DNA from 3 places in the Edaphobacter flagellatus genome. Region 2 is predicted to be linked to each of the others. Evidence: riboswitches for the same ligand, from Rfam matches in the RefSeq annotation. Region 2 holds a riboswitch; each other region holds the start of a gene.

Region 1 (7,089 bases), 2.1 Mb from region 2:
AGTATGGACTAGCGCTTATCCCAGCACCACTCAAAGGCAGACGAATATTCGCCGCCGCTGCAGCATGATCCGTCGTGAAGTCCTGCGCGGGAACCACACGGCCATTCTGCATGTAGCCGACAAAGATCTCCGCTCCTGCGGGCAGCGACGTGATGAAGCTCTTGATGTCGGAAATCTGCCGCCCCACTGAACTGCGCAGTCCGTCGTCGATCAACAGCGCAACCTGCGTTCCCTTAGCAGTGACAGGCGCAACGCTTGAAAGCTTCGCTTCGTGCCGATTCACTTTGACGCTTAAGTTATTCAGAGTGAGTGGCTGCGGCGCCTTCGCGTCCAGCGTTACAAGCGCCTGCGTCTGCATCGGCCCTTCCTGCTGAGCCGATGCAAACGCTGCAATCGCCAATACACCCAATGCCAGCCATCGATAGGTCATCGTCATCCTCATTCGTGCCTGCTTGCTCAATCCAACGCAAGGCCTGAAGACTTAGACGCCAATCCTGAGCATATTGATGCGGTCTATTTCAGTTACTGATCGCCACCCACACGAATCTTCAATCCAGTCCTGAACGTAAACGGCAGCGCCGGAAAGCCGATCGGCCCGATATGCTGCTGACTAAGCAGATTATTCAGCTCAACAAACGCTGTCACATGCCGTGTTGCTGTATAGGTGCCATAGGCATCGAGCTTTGCATAACCGAAATCAAGATTCCTGTTCGGCAACAGCAACGTATTGTCGCCATTCGTGTCTGCATAGGAGAGGAACGTTGAGTCGTCCGAGCGGCTCGCGAACGCGCCTTTCAAAGCAGTGGAAAACTTCTTCTGCTCATACAACGCGGAGAAAAAGCCTGTTTGCGGAGGACGACGGAATGGACGCTGTCCGACCAGCGGCGACGTCGATCCGATCGGAACACCGGGCAGATTCGGGTTCTGCGCTGCTTGCCCATTGTTGATTGCATCCGTCGAGAACGACTGCTCCACAACCGACGCAAGATACGTATAACCACCACGCAGCAGGATGTGATTGGTTGGCGCATACTGTAGCTCGCCTTCAAACCCTTGAGCACGGAAGGCAAGCGTATTCAATACAGCACCGTAGAAGTACGCGACGTTCGTCGTAATCCCAAAAACGTTCTTCAATGTGCCTGCATCGACATAATCAATCTGACGATTGAACTGGTTGTGGAAGTAGCCCGCCTTAAGAATCAGTTTTTGGCCGACGATGTTCTGGTCAATCCCCAGATCATACGTACGCGAACGCAAAGCCTGCATCGGACGAACATGGTAAGCCTTTATCGAAGCCGTGTCGCCGACATCTGACAATTGCCTGTACAGTGAGCTGAATTCGGATGACAGTGAAGGCTCCTGCACACCCGTTGCCGCATTGGCGCGCAGCTTCGTTCCACGCAGAAATCCGTTGCCCGGACGCACAGGCACCCACGCTAATCCAAAACGTGGCGTACCCGCCGTGCCATATAGGTTATTGCGCACGATCGCCCCGCCAAACGAGTAGAAGAGGCGGCTCTTAAAATCGCCCTGGAACTGAAGCGTGTATTGATAGTTCGTGCGCTTGATTTTCTCGAACTGGAAGTTCGCTGGATTGTTGAATGAACCACGCTCATTTTCGTAGCGAAAACCAAAAAGCCCGATCAGATGCGGCGTGAACGTATAGTCGCTCTGATAATAGAGCTCATCACGTAACGAAGACTGATCGAAGCCTGTAGGAAACGTTGTGCCGGCAAGAAACGAAGCGCGGCCTGTCGCGGAGTATCCATTCGCACCACGAATCGTCACCGTATTGCCGTAGTAATCCGGATAAGGGCCGTAGAACGAAGGCACCATCAGCAATGTGCCTGGAGCTGTAAATATCGCGTACTGTTCCCGCTTGCGCGCAATACCGTAACGCATCAGGTTATGCCAGCGATTGTGGCGATTCTCGACCGTAGCACCTGAGTACAGATTTTGATCGCCTTGTTTCGCATTGGCCGACACACCATAAAAGTCATGAGCACCCGGCACGCCCGTTGCCGAGACACCATTGCGAATCGTGAAGCGCAGCAATGTATTCGCCGTCAGGTTATAACCCACATTTGCCGCACTTGTCGCCGCGTGAAAGCGATCCAGCGGCAGCGCATTGGATGAATCGAACCGCGAGAACGCACCATAATAATCCAGCCGGTTGCGCGTTCCCCCCACAGTCACCTCGTTGCGATACGTATGAAAGTTGCCCGCATCGCCCGAGTAGTTCAAAACAGGTCGGGGTATTCCTCCGCGTGGCGTCGTAAAGCTCATCACACCCGCGCCTGCGTCTGACCCATACAGCACACTGTTTGGCCCGCGATACATCTCAAATCCATCGAGCGCTGTCGACGACACAATACCGTAATCAAAAACGCCGCCTACGTTTTCCGATGTCACTCCATCGATCAGGACCTTGTTCGCATCCGAGTTTCCCCCACGCACGAACAGTGAAACCGCACCGCCATACTGCCCCGTCTGAACCGCCGCAGTTCCCGGAGACTGTCGCAGATCATCCACCACACCGACTCGCTCCTGCAGCGCGCTGAACGGCACTAGGTTGATCGCAGAACTCACCTGCTGCACCGGCGTCGAAAGTCCGGTTGCGGTCACCGTCACCTCAGCCTTTACCGACCCCACTTCGAGCGTTACGTTCTTCGTCAGCACATCCGTTCGACCACCGTAGAAGTCCTGTCCGATACCTGGCGTAAATGTAGGGGCAGAGGTCAGCAGAAGAAACCGTCCCATAGCCGTGCTGCGAATCTCATACGAGCCATCCGGCCCAGCGGTCGCGAAACCAGCGACCGTCTTCCCCTGCATCAGCTTTACACTCGCGCCGGGAACGGCAGCGCCAAGCGGATCGGTCACTGTACCGCGCACAACAACGGCATACGCGGACAACGGAAGAGATACAGCAGCAACGAGAGCACAAAAGACAAACGAGGCCGAGGCACGGCCAAACCATGAAGGCATGAAACAAACTCCTCCATTCCCCCCTCGGGAATGTGGCTGATTGTGCGCAGATCGGAACCGGTCTCCTGACTCTCGCGATTTCATGCCATCCATCGCGGTCGCATCCAAAGCGACCAACCGGCTGCTTACCTTCCCGACTCACACGTCAGTGGCAAAGAGCCTGATGACATCACACTCTATCAACACGCAGAGTGTGCGCGATCACAGTTGCGGGGCAGTGGCGGCTTTTCACCGCGCTTCCCGAACATTCCGTAGCGGAACAAGGTGGACAGGGGCAACCAGCAAAACTTCACTCGTCGCAGGACTTTTGCGTGTGCCTTAAGTGTGCGGCATCGCCCACGCCGAAGTCAAAGCAGGGACGCGCTACTTCAAATCGCCGACATACTTCTTCGTGTCTTCCAGCGCAAACCTCCCCAGCAGAAAAGGACGCGATGTCTGTGGCTTGTTGTTGATCAGGTCTGAGGGATACGGCAGCGGAGACAACGTTGGAAATGCCCATATCCTTCCGTTGTGCAGATCGACCATAACCTTCGCATAGATCTGAATATTCTGGCTGTCGTCCGGAGCGCGCACCATGAATGTTCCTGGCTCAACGTAATAATCCACATCCGGCGTCTGCGCCATCACCGGCTCCGGCCTGCGTTCCAGCACCAACGCAAACAGCAGAAGAGTAATCGCCGCCAGAAGAACATTCGTTATCGTATTCGCCTTCATCATCACTCCCAACAGCCTTCACGGAATCAGCAGGATCTTACCCGTCGTCCGTCGCGCCTCAAGATCGCGATGCGCATTCGCCGCATCCGCCAGCTGATACACGTGCTCGATCCGCAGCTTCAGCTTCCCGCTGGCAATATCTCCTAGCACAGCCTCCGCACGAGCCACCAACTCTTCCCGAGTCGCCGTGTAGTCCTGCAACTTCGGACGTGTCACATACAACGATCCCATTGCAGATAGACGTATCAAATCAAATGGCGGCACTGCGCCGCTCGATCCGCCATACAACACCATCATGCCTCTCCGCCGCAGCACCTGCAGAGACTTCTCAAATGTCGTCTTCCCCACCGAGTCATACACGGCATGTAGTCCCGTCGACTGCCGTTTTACCGCCTCCGCAAAATCCTCACGCGTATACAGAATGACTTCGTCCGCACCAGCTTCTTTCGCCAGCTCAGCCTTCTCGTCATTCGAAACGGTTGTGAATACACGCGCACCCAGCGACTTCGCCATCTGAATCAACAGAAGTCCCACGCCGCCCGCGCCGGCATGAATCAGTACCTCATCACCCTTCCGTATCGCATACGTCGAGTGCGACAGATAGTGCGCCGTCATCCCCTGCAGCATTGCAGCCGCGGCCTGCTGCGATGTCACGTGATCAGGAATCCGGATCAGCTGCGCTACAGGAGCCACGGCCATCTGCGCGTATGTTCCCGGCACGCTGCACCACGCCACGCGGTCGCACACCTTCACCCCACTACCGTCCGTCTTTTCTCCCAGCGCGACAATCGTGCCTGCGCCCTCCTGCCCCAGCGTGTACGGCAGCGGAGCAGAATATCGCCCCTCCCGCAGGTACACATCAATAAAGTTCACGCCCGAAGCCTCCAGGCGAATCAAAGCCTCTCCCGGCCCGGGCGTAGGAGTCGGAAGATCGCGCAGCACCATCACCTCAGGGCCGCCTACCTGCTGTATCTGTATCGCTTGCATAGAACCTTTGGATGCACCGCTTGCTACATTCGTCTCGTGAAGATCGTGTTTTGAAGCATCGTTTCGAGACCTGCCACACAGCCCGAATACATCGAGCGATCAGCCAGCCACAATGGAAGGCTGGCTGTACTCAACCATCTCTCACTTCGTGATATCGTGCGTCGTCGCAGTCGGTCCATTCTTCTTTACCGACTCGATTCCCTTCTCCATCGCCGACGCCGACGAATACATCTCGCTCTTTCCGATCACCTCATGGTTCTTCGCTTTCAGCACGAAGTACGGTGCGTCTGACTTCGCAGTCTTTCTCTCATACTGCGCATCCTCCGGCGAGTTCTTCTTCACCGACTCGATCCCGTTCAGCGCCGACTCCTTCGACTTATACGTCTCGCTCGTCAGAATCACCTCGCCATTCGCGGCCTTCAGGTTGAACATGAACTGACCGTTTGCCGCATCTTTCAATTCGTAATGAGCTGCCATCGACACATCTCCTGTTCGTATAGAAAAACGGCTCGGCTCGCAACGTGCGCTCACCGTTGCCTAAAGATGCTCAACACTTTACCTGAGACAAGGTAAAGCTGTGATGGAGATTTTTGTAAAAGATGAGAATGCGGCGAGGTTTAAGCTCTACTGCAGCAGGCTCTCTTCCGAGCGCAACCGCAGTATCCTGTCCACCGCATACGGAGCCCTGTGCGATGCCGTATGGAAGTGCCGTACCTGCAGTTCTCCCAGCAGCCCGATACCGATCATCTGCACGCCCGCCAGGATAAATACCCCCGCAACCACGAACAGAGGCCCATGCAGGTCCATCACATGCTGGCCCGTCAGCAGCTTCAGGATCAGCAACCATGCTGACATTCCAGCGCCAGCCAGCACGCTCAACGCGCCAATCGTGCCGAAGAAGTGCAGAGGACGCGTCATATACTTCAGCAGAAACCGAATCGTCAGCAGGTCAAAGAAGACACGGAACGTACGCGAAATACCGTAGTGGCTCTTGCCGAATTCGCGCTTCGGGTTCGAGATCGGAATCTCGCAGATGCTCGCCCCGTACCATGACGCCAGCGCCGGAATGAACCGGTGCATCTCGCCATATAGCGGAATGTTATGAATCACCTCGCGCCGGTACGCTTTGAATGTCGTTCCGAAGTCGTGGATGTTCACTCCGCTCAACGTCGCCATCAGCCAGTTTGCTGCGCGCGATGGGATCCTGCGCATGATGAAGTTGTCACCACGCTGCGAACGCCACCCACTCACCACGTCATACCCCTCTTCCAGCTTCGCCAGGAAGTTCGGTATCTCATCCGGAGAATGTTGCAGGTCGCCGTCCATCGCCAGGATGTACTCCCCCTGCGCATGATCGAACCCTGCCGCCAGCGCCGACGTCTGCCCGAAGTTCCGGCGCAGCTTCACCACCAGCACACGCGAATCCACCGCCGCGATCTCCTCCAGCAACCGGTAAGTACGGTCGCGCGAGCCATCGTCCACAAACACCAGTTCGAAGCTCTCCCCCACATGCTCCATCACCGCCTTCAGGCGGTCATAAAGCGTTGTGACGTTATCTTCTTCGTTATGGAAAGGGACGACGATGGAATATTTCGGCACGTCTCCGATGATACTCCCGAAATAGGCTTACTGGTAACGAGATAGTAACGCCCGATAGACATCCCTCTTCACCTTTTCACTCTTCCGGAGCGATCATCGTTCTCGAGTGCCGTATTTGCATTCCATCTTCGTGCTATACCATTGCGGCGATGAAGGTTATCATGATGCCGTACACTGCATCTAACATTTGAGTTGTTGCATTTCTTGTGCAGAAAGGAAGCATGGCGAAACGAGTCATCACCATCGTGCTGCTGTTGGTTTTGGCGCTGTTCGTTTACGTGGGTTACAACTCCTACGACGCCAAGCACGGCGGCATCTCAGGCGAGGTCTACTCCAATGGAGTGCGTCAGACAGCCGCAAGCAGAGCACAGCAGCAGGCATCCCAATCCTCCGATGCCGACACCATCGTCTATCCTGCCCAGCAGGACGCGTCCACGGCACAGAACACCGCAGCAGTCCAGCCCGCACAAACCACAACTGCGGCGCAAGCCAACTCGTTAGCCCAGACTACAGCCGCTGCTCCCCAGGCAAACTCACAGGTTACCCAGTCCCAACAGGCCGCCGGAGCCAATGCCCCCGCCACGGATACCATCAGCCCCAACCCTCCAAACGGCATGGTCTTCGCAGGCAGCGGACGCTATCAACTCTATCGTCAGGGCAACATCACCTGGCGCCTCGATACCGAAACCGGTCGAAGCTGCGTCATCTTCGCCACCGACGAGGAATGGCGCAAGCCACGCGTCTACCGCGCAGGCTGCGGCAAGAGCTAAGCGCCTACGATCCATCCCTCTCAAGCAAAATGTG
Region 2 (7,089 bases):
GCAGACAACGCTGCGTACCGTGGCGCTGGCGCAGTCTGGAGGCGATGCGATGCGCGCACTCACCACGCGCACAGCAGCCAGCGCGTTCGCCACCACCGGTGTTGCGGCTACAGGCAACGTCGGCGTCTTTACCTCTGCGCAGGCGGCAACGTGGTCGGTCTCGGCAGGCGAGATCGCCGACGCGGCCTATGCCAGCTATCGTGTGCTCGGCGGCGCGCTGAGTCTCGCAACGGCGGGCTCCGTAACGCACAACTTCTCCGACGGCGATGGCACGCTTCAGGTCGCCGCGCTGAAGACGGCAGCCGTGCGCGAACTCGCCAACGACATCACGCTCTCTGGTGAGCTGGAGCCAGCCGCCTACATTACCGAGAGCTTTCTCGGAGACGGCACGACCACGGTCTTCGAGCTGAGCCAGCCGCCGTTCCGACCAACGCATCCACGCACGCCAGCAGCCAGCGCATCGCATCTTGTAGACGAGAGCTTCAACCAGGCTGCTCTCAATACCCGCGTGTGGCAGGTGGTCGATCCCGGTTCGTTTCTCTCGCTCACATCCGCGGGACTGACGATGAGCGGCGGCAACGGCCTGAACGGACAGACGACGCTCACCGCGCTCGACCCCATCGAGATTGGTGGCACGCTTGTCGTCGAAGCGAGCAACGTGCAGCTGGGCGCGGCAAGCGACGGCGTGATCTGCGGACTCTACTCCGGCGGTGTAGAAAGCGCCAACTGTCTCGCCGGATACAACGTGCGTCAATCAGGCGGCGCAACCATCGCTACGCCGTACATCAACGGAGTCGAAGCTGGAACGTCGCTCACGCTGCTGAGCGGACATCGCTACACGCTGCGCATACGGTTGCATTGCCCGGAGACCGCGCGCATCCTGCAGACCTATCACGCCATGGTGGACGGTGTGCTCCAGACCTTCGGCGGAGGCGCAATCGATGCACCCGTCGCGCTCGTCTTCGAGGCGCTCGACATGGGTGCATCATCGAACACGCCCGCGACGGTGCTCTACTCTGGCTCGCTCGCCACTTCGCCGGGAAGCTGCAACTTCGCCATCGTGAACAGCGTGCAGTTGATCGGCTCCATCGGCGCGTGCCGCATCACGCAGGCAGGCTCGGTGTGGATTGTGACGACTACGCCCGACGGCACACAGACGGTCCGTATGACAGGAGCCGCTGGCGAGGGCGTGGACTGCATGGTCTCGCCCGCAGGCAAAATTACCTTCTTCAACGGACGCCTTCCTACAGCGAATGAGTTGATCACGGTCCGCTATCGCGGAAGACGGCGTTCCGTCGCGCGGCTTGAGAACACTGCGAGTGTCGCAGCGGAATCTGCCGGCGGATTGCCCGGGACGGCACAGTGGATGGGCAAGGTGGGCCGTCCGGCAGCACGTACGTCGCAGGACTGCGAGAATGCCGCGCTCGCCACGCTTGCATTTGCCACAGCGCGGTCCGCTGCGATTGCGGGCAACTACACGATGCTGAATCCAGCTGACGATATATGGCCTGGCGATGTGCTGGCCATCACCTCCACTGCGAGCGATGGCACAGTAGACACGTTGAAGGTGCTCGTGCGCACGGTAACCATCGATGACGGTCACGCACGGCCTGAGCTGGCAACCTACCACATCGCCTTCGCGAACGACTGGGCCGAGGGATTAGGACTGAAGCTGTCTGAATCCATCGCCGTCGACGCGCTGCTGCCGCAACAGGCTGCGACCGCGCCGAATGCCGTGCTCGCGAATCTGCCGTCGCTGCAGGTAGTCAGTGCGAACGGTACGGCGTTGCAGATCGATACAGGCATGGCTCCGCCAACAGGAGGGGGCTTCGAGGTACGTCGCCGCGACTGGGCCTTCGGCCCCGGCGTTGATCAGGACCTCGTGCTGCGCAGCCCCGTGCGGAGCTTTTCCATCCCGCGCGAAGCGCAGGTGGAACGCTACTACGTGCGCATGTACGACACTTCCAATCCACCGGTCTATTCGCGCTTTTCGAGTGCGGTCTTTACCAACCTGCCGGTCGCATCGTGATCGCACAAACAGAACAGGAGCACCAGCGATGACTGAATTTGAAGGACAGGTTCTCGGTGATCTGCGCGTCTTGAAGAGTCAGATGGACCAGTTAATGGGTATCGGTCAGCCAGGAAGACTTACGCAGATTGAAGAGCGCGTGGAGCGGCACGAACGCAGCGTACAGCGCCTTAAGGGATTCACCGGGGCCGTCGGTGCATTGGTAACACTGGCTCACCTGGCTATCGATCTGCTGCGGCACAGCAAAACAAATTAAGGAGAGAGTGTATGGACTTTCAAAAAATCTTTCTGCGCGCGCTGGCGTTTCTGCCCGCCGCGCTGCACACGGCCGAGGCGATCTTCGGCCCGCAGAATGGAGAGCAAAAGAAGAAGGCCGCGCTCGAAGTGGTAAGCGCCGCCATCAACGTGGGCGAAGCTGTCAGCAGCAAACACGTCATCGACGCCGACCGCTTCACCGCTGGCCTGAGCGCCATCATCGACGGCGTCGTGGAATGCCTGAACGCCAGCGTGTGGGCAAAATAAGCTGGACGCTGCTTCGTCACCCACCCCGTATAATCACCCTATGGACGCCTCACCGCTGGTTGGAGTGATCATGGGAAGCCGCAATGATTATGCGGTGATGCGTGGCGCCGTCGAGATGCTGGCCGCCTTCGGCGTGCCGCACGAGGTCCGTGTCGTCTCGGCGCATCGCACCCCCGATCTTTTGTTTGAGTACGCCGAAACTGCCGCCGCTCGCGGGCTGCGCGTGATCGTTGCCGGAGCCGGCGGTGCGGCGCATCTGCCGGGCATGGTCGCGGCGAAAACGGTCGTACCGGTGCTGGGCGTGCCGATTCCAGCGACTGCACTGCAGGGCATGGATTCGCTGTTGAGCATCGTGCAGATGCCGAAGGGTGTTCCAGTGGGCACACTGGCCATCGGCGCTCCCGGAGCAGCGAACGCAGGCCTGCTGGCTGCACAGATTATCGCAACAACCGACGCAGCATTGCGCGAGAAGATCGCCGCATGGCGCACCGCACGTCGCGATGAAGTGCTGGCGCAGACGGTAGGCGACGAGCAGGACGGAGCGGCGAAAGCGTGAGCGCGACATCAGTAGAGCGCAAGGCCAACCCGATTCTTCCCGGCGCAACCATTGGCATCTTCGGCGGCGGACAGCTTGGCCGCATGACAGCAATGGCTGCGCGAGCGATGGGCTACCGCATCCAGGTCCTGGACCCCGATCCGGCTTGTCCGGCGCGGTTTGTCGTCGATGCCTGCATCGAGGCCAGCTGGGACGATGCGCGCGAGGCCGCCAACCTGGCTCGCGGATGCGACGTGGTGACGCTGGAGATCGAGCAGATCTCGCTGGCAAGTATGGATGCGGCGCAGGCACTGGTTCCGGTGCGTCCCGGACGCGCGATGCTCGCCATCATTCAGAACCGCATTGCGCAAAAAGAATGGCTCCAAAAGAACGGCTTCCCACTCGGCGACTGGCGTCCCGTGCACTCGTTCGATGAGGTGCGCGATGCAATCCACGCCCTGGGCGGACGCGCGTTCTGCAAGAGCGCGACGGGCGGCTACGATGGACGCGGACAGGGTAAGGTCGGTTTCCACCCCGGTGCCGATCCTGAAGAAGAGGCTCGCGGTGCATGGACCGCTCTGGGCGAACGCGCCGGCGTTGTAGAGAAGGCCGTCGAGCTGGAGCGCGAGATTTCGGTGCTGGTGGCGCGGTCGCCTTCGGGCGAAGTGAAAGTGTACCCGGCTGCGTGGAACCATCATGAGAATCAGATTCTGGCGTGGAGTGTACTCCCGGCCCCACTCACCGACATCATGGCCGACGAAGCGCGGCAGCTCGCTGAAAACATCGCGCATGCCTTTGAGCTCGAAGGCATTCTTGCCGTCGAGATGTTTGTCACGACCCACGGAAAGCTTCTGGTCAACGAGTTGGCTCCGCGTCCGCACAACAGCTATCACGCGAGCGAGCGCGCCTGCGTCACGAGTCAGTTCGAGCAACTGGTACGCGCGGTGTGCGATCTCCCACTGGGCGACGTCTCCGTCGTGCAGCCGTGCGCAATCGCCAACCTGCTGGGCGACGTGTGGCTGAACGAAGACGGCTCCGCGAGAACTCCGCGCTTCGACCGCGTGCTCGCTGTACCGGGAGTGCGGCTGCATCTCTACGAGAAGCACCGCCCACGCAAAGGCCGGAAGATGGGACATCTTTCAGCAGTTGGCGCTACGGCGGATGAGGCTGTGGCTGCGGTACTGCAGGCACAGGAGCTGCTGTAAATTCCATCCATCTAAGAAACGCGAGAATATAACTCCTCACCCATTACGCGCTATTTTCCACAAGCCGTGGTATCTTCAACTTGAGCTGCACCGAATATCGTGCAGTGCGTTTTGAGGCCTTCTTATGAGCAGCTCCGAGCTTGAGTACGTGCTTTCGCTGCGGGATGCCAATATCGGCACCAGCCAGAAGCGGCTGCGCGCCGAGATCATCGACTTCATTCAGCGGCATGAGGACGCGGTGCTCGACCAGCTCCGCGCGCACGAGTCGGCCGTGATTCCAACGTCGTTTGGCGAGATTACGCTGAACCTCGCCGACCTGCACGAAGCACTCGCTTAGGAGAAACCGTTGCTGGCGCTTCTCGTCAGCTTCCTCATCGCCGTCTACCTGCTTGGCCCCAACCTGATCGCACGCTGGGCCGCGGACCTTGTCGTCTTTCGCAAGACGCGCGTGGAGTCGCACGCCGAAGAGGTGGCCCGCTCCATCATCGCTGCGGCCGTCCCTCTGGCGATGGCAGTGGCATGGGCGCGATGGACAGGTGCATTGTGGGCACGCGGCACGCAGGCCGATGTGGAGACGGTCTTCTCCGCACTGCAGAGCGACAACTTCTTTCAAACGCACCATGCGCAGTTCTTCACGAGCCTCTACGCCTTCTTCTGGATGAACTACGCGATCCTGTGGAGGCTGTATTTTCTGGTGCTGCTGGCGTGCGGCGTCCGCATCCTGATTGTGCTGAACTACAACCGTATCTGGCGGCGGCTGCACACGCGCTGGATGCGCACGCTGCTGGCCACCATTGTGCCGCGCATCTCGGAATGGGACGTGTTGTTCAGCGACATGTTGCTGCCCGAAGGCCGCTTCCGCATTATGGCCGATGTGCTGACGAAAACAGGCGGCCTGTACCAGGGCGCGATTCAAGATCGCATGCTTGCGAACGACGGCTCACTGGTAAGCATTACACTAGCAAGTCCGCGGCGGTTCGAGCGCGACGAGTTTCGCAAGGCCAAGGCCGCAGACCTCGAAACGGTGCCGGATGAGTTCTGGTTCAACATCCCCGGCAATCTCTTTATCGTGATGGCCTCGGACATCGCGAACCTGAACCTGCGCTACATACGCCGCAAGCCGCTCTCCTTTCAGCCATCGGAAGAAGAGCGTGAGGTATTGACGCGGCTGCTGGACCGGCTGAAGGAAGAAAAGTAGGCGCAACTCTTCTGAAATTTCTGCATGTAGAATCGTCATGTGCAGGTCAGGCTCTCGCAAGGAGCCTGTTAAACGGGAAGCCGGTGTGATTCCGGCGCTGTCCCGCAGCGGTGATGGGAACGAAATGTTGCATGGCGAGAAGCCAACGCACTGTTCTTGTAAGCAGGAATGGGAAGCGGCAGCGAAGTAGGCAGCCCAGAGTCCGAAGACCGGCCTGCCGCCACCACCGCGGAGGCCTTTGTGCCGACCGCGGGTGCGCTTGAGGCCGCCGCTCTCGTGGATTGGAACGGTTTGCCAATGCATCGTCTTGCCTGCGCCACTGGCGTACGCGAAGCATGCCTGCGCACAGGTGGTTCTTTCGTATTTCAGGAGAGAACCAAATGGTCGCAGGAAAGACTTCGCCCACATTCACGAAAAAACTCAGCACCGCCAACCTCGGTTTTCCGAGGATGGGCCGCGAACGCGAATTGAAGGCGGCGCTCGAAGGATTCTGGGCAGGTAAACGAACCGAACAGGAGCTGTTGGAGACAGCCGCATCGCTGCGTAAACGTCATTGGGAGCTGCAGCGAGCAACAGGAATCGACACGATCCCTTCGAACGACTTTTCGCTCTACGACCAGGTGCTGGACGCGCTCGTGCTCGTGGGCGCAACGCCGGAGCGGTTCGGCAGCGGCAAGGTGACGCTCGAACGCTACTTCGCAATGGCGCGCAACAGCCGCGAGCAGACGGCCATGGAGATGACGAAGTGGTTCGACACCAACTACCACTACCTTGTGCCGGAGTGGTCGGCGGGTATCAGCTTCGAGATCGATACGACGAAGCTGCTCGGCGAGCTGCGGCAGGCACGTGCGCTGAACCTTGAGACGCGGCCCGTGCTGATTGGCCCGATGACACTGCTGCTGCTGGGCAAGGGCGTGGACGGCTTCGACTCGATGAGCCTGTTGCCAAAGCTGACCGCAGCGTACATCAAGGTGCTGCAGGTGCTCGCGGACGAAGACGTGGACTGGGTGCAGATCGATGAGCCGATGCTGGTGACCGACCTGAGCGACAAGGTGCGCGACGCATATCGCACGGTGTATGCCGAGTTGACTAAGTCTCCCGTGCGCCTGATGCTGACGACCTACTTCGATACCATCGGCGACAATCTGCAGACTACCGTGACACTTGGAACGGCTGGTCTACACATCGATGTGGTTCGCGCACCACAACAACTGGCCGCAACGCTCGCTGCTCTTGGGCCGGATCAGGTGCTGAGCGTCGGCTGTGTCGAAGGCCGCAACATCTGGCTGACCGACTTTGCTATTGCGTCGTCGCAGATTGCGCAGGCTGTGGAGCAGTTGGGTGCTGAACGTGTTGTAGTTGCCCCGTCGTGCTCGCTGTTGCATGTGCCGCATGATCTTCATAGTGAGACGGCTCTATCGCCGCGCCTGCGCAGCTGGCTGCGGTTCGCAGAGGAGAAGCTTCAGGAAGTTGCCGCGCTGGCGAGTCACGATCAGCCGGCCCGTTCTGCGAACGCTGCCGCCATCACCGACCGCGCTGCCGCCGATACGACGACGAATCCCAGAGTACGTGCAGCACTCGCTGCTCTTGAGGAGAAGCA
Region 3 (7,089 bases), 1.7 Mb from region 2:
ATCGTGCGACGGATCAGACCGTGATTCGAGGCGGATACGGAATCAGCTATATGCCGTTTGCGGATAACACGTATGCCTATAACTATCCAATCCGCTCGAACAATAGCTATACATTGCCTGCAGGAAGCCCTTATCAGGCGGCAGTGCTGGGAGATGGTGTGACCGTCGCAACATTCCAGGCAGGATTTCCGGCTCCAGTGGCCGCTCCGGTTCCTGCGAATGGATTGATCCCTGCGACAACGTCGGGATTGGCTGCTCAAAACCTGGTTTATATCCCGCTTGACTATAGGAATCCCTACGTACATTCCTGGAATGTTGCGATACAGCAGGCGCTCCCTTATGACATGTCGCTGCAGGTGGCTTATGTGGCGAATCACGGCACCAGGATCCCGGGTGCCGTGGACATCAATAACCCGCTGACTTATGGTGGAGGCAATGCATCGAAGCCTGAGTACAACTGCGTCGGCTGCCCCTCGGGAGTGCATCGCACGACCTCGACGACGGTGTACTTCAAGGGGTACTCCTCAAACTATCAGTCTCTACAGGTGCAACTGACGAAGCGCTTCAGCCACAGCTTGTCGTTTGGTTCTTCGATTACATGGGGCAAAGGGTTGGGCTATATCAGCGGTGATGATGGTGGTTTGACGTTCTTCATCAATCCTCGCCGGAACTATGCTCCGAACGATTATGACCGGGCATTCAACTATGCGCAGAGTTTTACCTACGAACTTCCTTTTGGCAGAGGACACAAGTACCTGAGCGGAGGTCCGGCGTCGTATGTTCTGGGCGGATGGAAGCTCTCTGGCATTGTGCAGGCGGTAACTGGGTCGCCATTTACTGTTTATGCGAACGGCAGCAGTCTGAATACTCCGGGAACGGCGCAGACGGCGAACCTTAGCGGGCCATATAAGGTGCTGCACGGCATCGGTGCCAATACCTACTGGCTTGATCCTACTGCGTTCACGCAGCCGTCGGGGTGCACTTCTACACCATGTACAGCACAGAATGTTGGATTAGGAAACACGGGCAGGAACCAGTTCCGTGGGCCAGGCTTTGTCCAGAATAACGTGTCGATCTTTAAGAGCTTCCCGATATGGCGTGAAGCTGCACTGGAGACGCGCCTCGATGCGTTTCAGCTGACTAACTCACCGCAGTTCAACAATCCGAATTCTGGTAGTGGCAACATTATCTCTGCAACCAACTTCGGTCGTGTGACCAGCACGCTGGGCAGCGGTCAGGGAACGGTCAACGGAGTTGGTGGAGGCCGCAGTCTTCAGGCTTCTGCGAGAATCACCTTCTAATGCTGTGGCTTTTGCCACAGAAAACTGCGGCCAGCTTCTCCATACAGAGGGCTGGCCGTATCTTTATCTTGGAGAGGAATTGAGCAGATGACTGGAATCACACGACGCGGTTTTATCAGTGGGGGCGTAGCGGCAGGGTTTGCGGCTGGGGGAGCAAAGGCAGCATTTGCTTTTGCCAGTTCTCCATTCAAAGTGGCTGTGATTACGGACGAGATATCGCAGGATTTTGATCATGCCTGCTCTGTCGCATCGAAAGACTTCGGTATGCAGTGGGTGGAACTTCGTGGAATGTGGAAGAAGAGTCTGCTGCAGCTGACAGACGCGGAGCTTACAGAGGCTGAGCAAGTCCTGGCTAAGTACAATTTGCGCGTGACGGATATTGCCAGCCCGTTGTTCAAAGCTGACTGGCCGGGTGCGCCGAAGTCAGAGTTCAGCCCTAAGAATGCTGCCCCCGTTGGCGATGTGCTGAAGCAACAGAATGAGGTTCTGGAAAAGAGCATTGCACTGGCAAAGCGATTCAAGACGGACAAGGTGCGGGGCTTTGATTTCTGGCGTCTTGATGATGTTGCTCCCTATCGTGAAGCGATGGACCGCAAGCTTGCTGAGGCCGCGGAGGTTTGCGGAAAGAGCGGAGTCATCCTGGTGCTGGAGAACGAGCCTGCCTGCAATACGGCTACAGGGCGGGAAGCTGTGCGCACGCTGAATGCTGTGAAGTCACCTCATTTTGCTTTGAACTGGGACCCCGGGAATGCTGTTATGCGTGGTGAGTTCGACGCGTATCCGGTGGCCTGGAATCTGCTGCCGAAGCATCGGATTCACCATTGCCATGTGAAGAATGCAGTCAAGGGAGCGGATGGTAAGGTGGCATGGTCTCCTGTGGGCACTGGCATCATCGATTGGACGGCGCAGTTCCGCGATCTGGCGAAGGCCGGATATCACGATGCGGTCAGCCTTGAGACGCACTGGCATGGCGGCTCATCGCCGGAAGACTCGTCGAAACAGAGCTGGAGCGGGATGAAAAAGGCCCTTCAGGACTCGGGTAATCTGTAGCGTTCGCAGAAGGGAATTGGATGATCAATCGACGGCGGTTCGTGCAAGGGGTATCGGCTGCGGCGTTAGCAGCAAAGCCCATTGCAACCATGGCGGAGACGTGGTGGGGTAGTTCCTGTCCGGATGTTTCCGTGATGCGGGAAGACTTAGATCCGGCGTACAGAGGGGATCTCGGCGAGGTAACGCATATCTTCGTCTACACAGAGAGCCTTACGGATGAGCGTCTGACGCAATATGCCGGTATGGCGCACAGTCTCTTTGGAGAAGCACCGATCACAACGTTTCCAAAAGAGTCTGTGTGCGAAGATCGCCGGCACGACCACACGCCGCAGGTGATGCTTTGCTACTCAAATGGAAGGCGTCTTGTCTATCAAGCAGTCTCCGGCAAGACGGCATCTGGCGATCAGATGTGGATCTACGGAACCGCCGGCAGCCTGAACATTTCCTTGCAGAGATAATCGTTCGATCTATTTTCCCATCATTGCTTGAACACGACGGTCCTTTTTGACGGCAGCCACCAATGCTGCATGATCGAGGATCGTTTGATCGGCGTAAGTCTCGGCCCAGTGCGCAAGCGCATTGCCCAGAGTGTTTGATTTGCCACAATAACCAGCGATGGATGCGGCATCACCAATGCGTGCATGAGCTCGGGCAAGTAACGCTCCGCAAGCCCAGACATATTCGTTGAAGGCATTGAGGCCGAGTCCTTCGACCGGGACAGAGGCTTTCAGGTCTCTCATTTGTCGCACGTAAAAATCGATAGGGCCGATGTTGGTCCATCCCAGCATGACATCGGATGATGCCTGCAGTACCCGTTGGCCTGTGACGACTCGCTTGCCCTGCTGCGTGACATCGCTTAGGTGCTGCGTAATGTATGGAGCATGTGAGGGAACGACGGCCTCCTTCACCTGAAGAAAGAGTGGGTCCTTCTCTCCATTGCCAAACAATAGAACCAGATAAGCGCGCGTGCCTACACTTCCGATTCCGACAACCCGGCGTACGACATCGACGACATGATATTTGGCGAGCATGAATTGGCGCTCGCGATGCAGCGTAGGAACGTAAGCATGAAGCGCATCAATCACTTGTTGACGCGTCTTCTTATCGACGCGCGTCTGCACAGGGGGCATATCGCGAAATCGCCAGGTTCCATTCGATAATTTTTCAGCAACCTTTTCGAGCAGCGTGGCGTTGGTTTGCTTCGTGGCCTTCAACGCTGCTCTGCGAATAACAGCACTTGCCTGTGCGTTAGCGCGCACCAGGGAATCGCGGCTGGTTGGATAGGTATGCAGATACCAGCAGTTGAGGACGCCCATGTTCTCAAGCCGGTTCATATTGAGAATGTAAGCCGAGACACATCTACGGACGGCCTCGTCGCGGGTCGTGCGTCCGCAATTATTCGCGCGCGCCGCGAGATTGACGCTCGCCGTTAGACGCTTAAGATCCCACTCCCATGGGCCAATGACGGTTTCATCAAAGTCGTTCAAGTCGAAGACAATGTCTCGCTGTGGTGTACCGAAGAGACCAAAGTTGTTCAGATGGCAGTCGCCATCGATGACAACCTGCAATCCTGTAACAGGAACATCTCCCAGATCGCTCGCCATAACCGCTGCTGCTCCGCGGTAGAAGGCTGAAGGAGAAGCGCACATGCGAGCAAGGCGCAGCGGAACCAGATCGGGCAGACGTCCTTTATTGGTGGCCATGATGATCTCGATGGCGCCTGGATGGCTGGCGGGACGGGACCATATGCCTTGCGACTTGCGAGGAAGTTTAGAGCGAAGAGCTCGTCCGGCAGCGCGGCGTTCTTCGACAGGAAGATTGCCGTGGAATGCTGCGAGGTTGTGCATCTTGATGGAAGCTTTGGTGTGGACAGGTGTTTTTGCAGTTGGTGCTTGCGTCTTCTTTAATCTCTTCAAGAGCTGCACTCCGTAGAAACGCAATGGGGTTACTGCGTTTGTTGCTGGAGAGCATTCTACGACCTTTGAAGTGAAAAACGTCTCATTTTGCGGCGCGCAAGGTCTGTGGAAAGTCTGCAATATGACCCCAATATATTGACGTTGACCTGCCGATGGGCCCTTGTTATAGTGAGTGAACTTCATGGTGCCTTGATTATGAGATCAAGGCTGAAAAGGGAATCCGGTGAGATGCCGGGACTGCCCCGCAGCGGTAAGCAGGAACGAACGCTCCTCAATAGGCACTGGTGAATCACTGGGAAGCCGGAGCAAGTAGGTAGCCTGCAGAGTCCGAAGACCTGCCATGAGGGCCGTGCCGAACGGCACGAAATTCACACACCTCCGAGGGGAAGGTGCGGTGGTCGCGGTCTGTCTGTTGCAGGCATCCTCCACTGTATCCGCTCGGAGTAAAGGATGCTCCCCATGGCGACGGCGCAGGCGACCCTCACTGACCTCGATCCGAATTTTCCATTAGCCGATACCGCGCCGCAGATGCAGGTGCGCAAACGCAACGGCACGCTTGAGCCGGTAGACGTCAACAAGATTGTGCGCGCCGTCCAGCGCTGCTGCCACGGCCTGCCGCACGTCGATCCCATCCGCGTAGCCAGCAAGACCATTGGTGGCCTGTTCGACGGAGCATCGACGCGCGAGCTGGATGCGATCTCTATTCAGACAGCGGCAGCGCTGATTGCCGAAGAGCCGGAGTATTCAAGGCTGGCAGCTCGCTTATTGCTGGCGACCATTGAAAAAGAAGTCGCGGGACAGAACATCTACTCCTTCTCTCAGTCGATTGAAGTTGGGCATCGCGAAGGAGTGGTTTCGAAGGAGGCGGCTGAATTTGTTGCAGCCAACGCGCGCAAGCTGAATAGCGCGATCGATACGCATCTCTCCGATCGCTTCGAGTACTTCGGCCTTCGCACGGTGTACGACCGTTATCTGTTGCGCCATCCTATAACGCGGCAGGTCATTGAGACGCCGCAATACTTCTTCATGCGCGTCTCTGCGGGACTTTCTGTGCGCGTCAGCGAGGCCGCGGATTTCTACCGGCTGTTAGCTTCGCATGATTATCTGCCGAGCTCGCCCACACTATTCAATAGCGGGACGAAGCACTCGCAGATGTCGTCATGCTATCTGATCGATTCACCGAAGGATTCACTGGATTCGATCTATGACTCTTACAAGCAGATTGCCTTGTTGTCGAAGTTCTCTGGTGGCATTGGCCTTGCCTTCCATCGTGTGCGCTCAGAAGGATCGTTGATTCGCGCAACCAACGGCCTCTCGAATGGAATCGTTCCGTGGTTGCGCACGTTGGATGCTTCTGTTGCCGCGGTGAATCAGGGAGGCAAACGCAAAGGAGCATGCTGCGTATATCTCGAGCCCTGGCATGCCGATATCGAATCCTTCCTGGAGATGCGTGACAATACAGGCGATCAGGCGCGGAGAACGTACAACCTGAATCTTGCCAACTGGATTCCTGACCTTTTCATGAAGCGAGTGGATGAGGATGGGATGTGGTCACTCTTCGATCCGAAGGTCGTGCCGCATCTGCCGGACCTCTATGGTGAAGAGTTCGAACGTGCTTATGTGGCAGCTGAAGCCGAACAGAAGTATATGCGGCAGGTCAAGGCGCGCGATCTCTACGCGCGTATGATGCGTACGCTGGCGGAGACCGGTAATGGATGGATGGTCTTCAAGGATGCATGCAACATCAAATGCAACCAGACAGGACTGCCGCAGAATGTGGTGCATCTCTCCAATCTGTGCACGGAGATCACGGAGGTTACCTCATCTGAGGAGACAGCAGTGTGCAACCTCGGCTCAATCAATCTCGCGCGTCATGTGACCGACGGCGCCTTTGATTTCGAGAAGCTGGCCGCTACCGTGCGGCAGGCAGTGCCCATGCTGGATCGCGTCATTGACATCAACTACTATCCCGTTCCTCAGGCAGCCTCAGCCAATAGTCGCTGGAGACCCGTGGGCCTGGGTCTGATGGGACTGCAGGATGTCTTCTTCCAGCTCCGTTATGTCTTCGATTCGCCGGAAGCACGAGCTCTGTCCGCGAAGATTCAGGAGGAGATTTACTTTCACGCGCTCACCGTCTCCTGCGAGCTCGCCGAACAGCACGGCCCACATGCGGCGTTTCAGGAGTCGCGCGCAGCGAAAGGTGAGTTTCAATTTGATCTGTGGAACATTAAGCCTGAGAACAGTCAGCGGTGGGAGCAGCTTCGCGAGCGCATCAGAAAAAATGGCTTGCGCAATTCGTTGGTGATTGCCATTGCTCCAACAGCAACGATTGCGTCTATCGTCGGTTGCTATGAGTGCATTGAGCCACAGATTTCGAATCTCTTCAAGCGCGAGACCCTGTCTGGCGAGTTCATGCAGATCAATCGCTATCTGGTGTTGGAGCTAAAGCAGCTCGGCCTTTGGTCAGAGGCGATGCGTACGCGTATCAAACTTGCAGAAGGCTCGATTCAGGGCATCAGCGAGATTCCCGAAGACGTACGATCCATCTATCGCACGGTATGGGAGATGCCGATGCGATCCTTGATCGACATGGCAGCAGACCGCGGAGCCTACATCGACCAGAGCCAGTCGCTGAATCTCTTTGCCGAGTCGCCCAACATCGGCCGCCTCAGCTCGATGTACATGTATGCCTGGAAGCGTGGCATTAAGACGACCTACTATCTGCGCTCCCGCCCCGCCACCAGGATCGCAAAAACAACTGTATCCGCCGCATCGCAGAGCACTGTGGTGCCTGCAATGAATGCGTCGGCGAGCGTTTCCTG

The links. Region 2 has a riboswitch for cobalamin ahead of metE (5-methyltetrahydropteroyltriglutamate--homocysteine S-methyltransferase). Riboswitches for the same ligand answer to the same signal wherever they lie in the genome.
Region 1: another riboswitch for cobalamin. It lies ahead of KFE13_RS01410 (TonB-dependent receptor); the one in region 2 lies ahead of metE (5-methyltetrahydropteroyltriglutamate--homocysteine S-methyltransferase).
Region 3: another riboswitch for cobalamin. It lies ahead of KFE13_RS02760 (ribonucleoside-diphosphate reductase subunit alpha); the one in region 2 lies ahead of metE (5-methyltetrahydropteroyltriglutamate--homocysteine S-methyltransferase).

The regions. Positions count from the first base shown of each region.
Region 1 covers NZ_CP073697.1:332,816-339,904, forward strand. The annotation lists gene KFE13_RS01405 (vWA domain-containing protein) at 1-430, opposite strand, end outside; gene KFE13_RS01410 (TonB-dependent receptor) at 523-2,985, opposite strand; cobalamin riboswitch at 3,024-3,252, opposite strand; gene KFE13_RS01415 (hypothetical protein) at 3,349-3,702, opposite strand; gene KFE13_RS01420 (quinone oxidoreductase family protein) at 3,718-4,686, opposite strand; gene KFE13_RS01425 (YegP family protein) at 4,828-5,163, opposite strand; gene KFE13_RS01430 (glycosyltransferase family 2 protein) at 5,311-6,285, opposite strand; gene KFE13_RS01435 (MSCRAMM family adhesin SdrC) at 6,507-7,055, shown strand.
Region 2 covers NZ_CP073697.1:2,437,252-2,444,340, forward strand. The annotation lists gene KFE13_RS10140 (hypothetical protein) at 1-2,029, shown strand, start outside; gene KFE13_RS10145 (hypothetical protein) at 2,058-2,285, shown strand; gene KFE13_RS10150 (hypothetical protein) at 2,297-2,551, shown strand; gene purE (5-(carboxyamino)imidazole ribonucleotide mutase) at 2,592-3,107, shown strand; gene purK (5-(carboxyamino)imidazole ribonucleotide synthase) at 3,104-4,291, shown strand; gene KFE13_RS10165 (hypothetical protein) at 4,416-4,628, shown strand; gene KFE13_RS10170 (hypothetical protein) at 4,638-5,489, shown strand; cobalamin riboswitch at 5,516-5,721, shown strand; gene metE (5-methyltetrahydropteroyltriglutamate--homocysteine S-methyltransferase) at 5,870-7,089, shown strand, end outside.
Region 3 covers NZ_CP073697.1:695,972-703,060, reverse strand. The annotation lists gene KFE13_RS02780 (TonB-dependent receptor) at 1-1,301, shown strand, start outside; gene KFE13_RS02775 (sugar phosphate isomerase/epimerase family protein) at 1,389-2,351, shown strand; gene KFE13_RS02770 (hypothetical protein) at 2,372-2,809, shown strand; gene KFE13_RS02765 (DUF2252 domain-containing protein) at 2,819-4,267, opposite strand; cobalamin riboswitch at 4,433-4,624, shown strand; gene KFE13_RS02760 (ribonucleoside-diphosphate reductase subunit alpha) at 4,727-7,089, shown strand, end outside.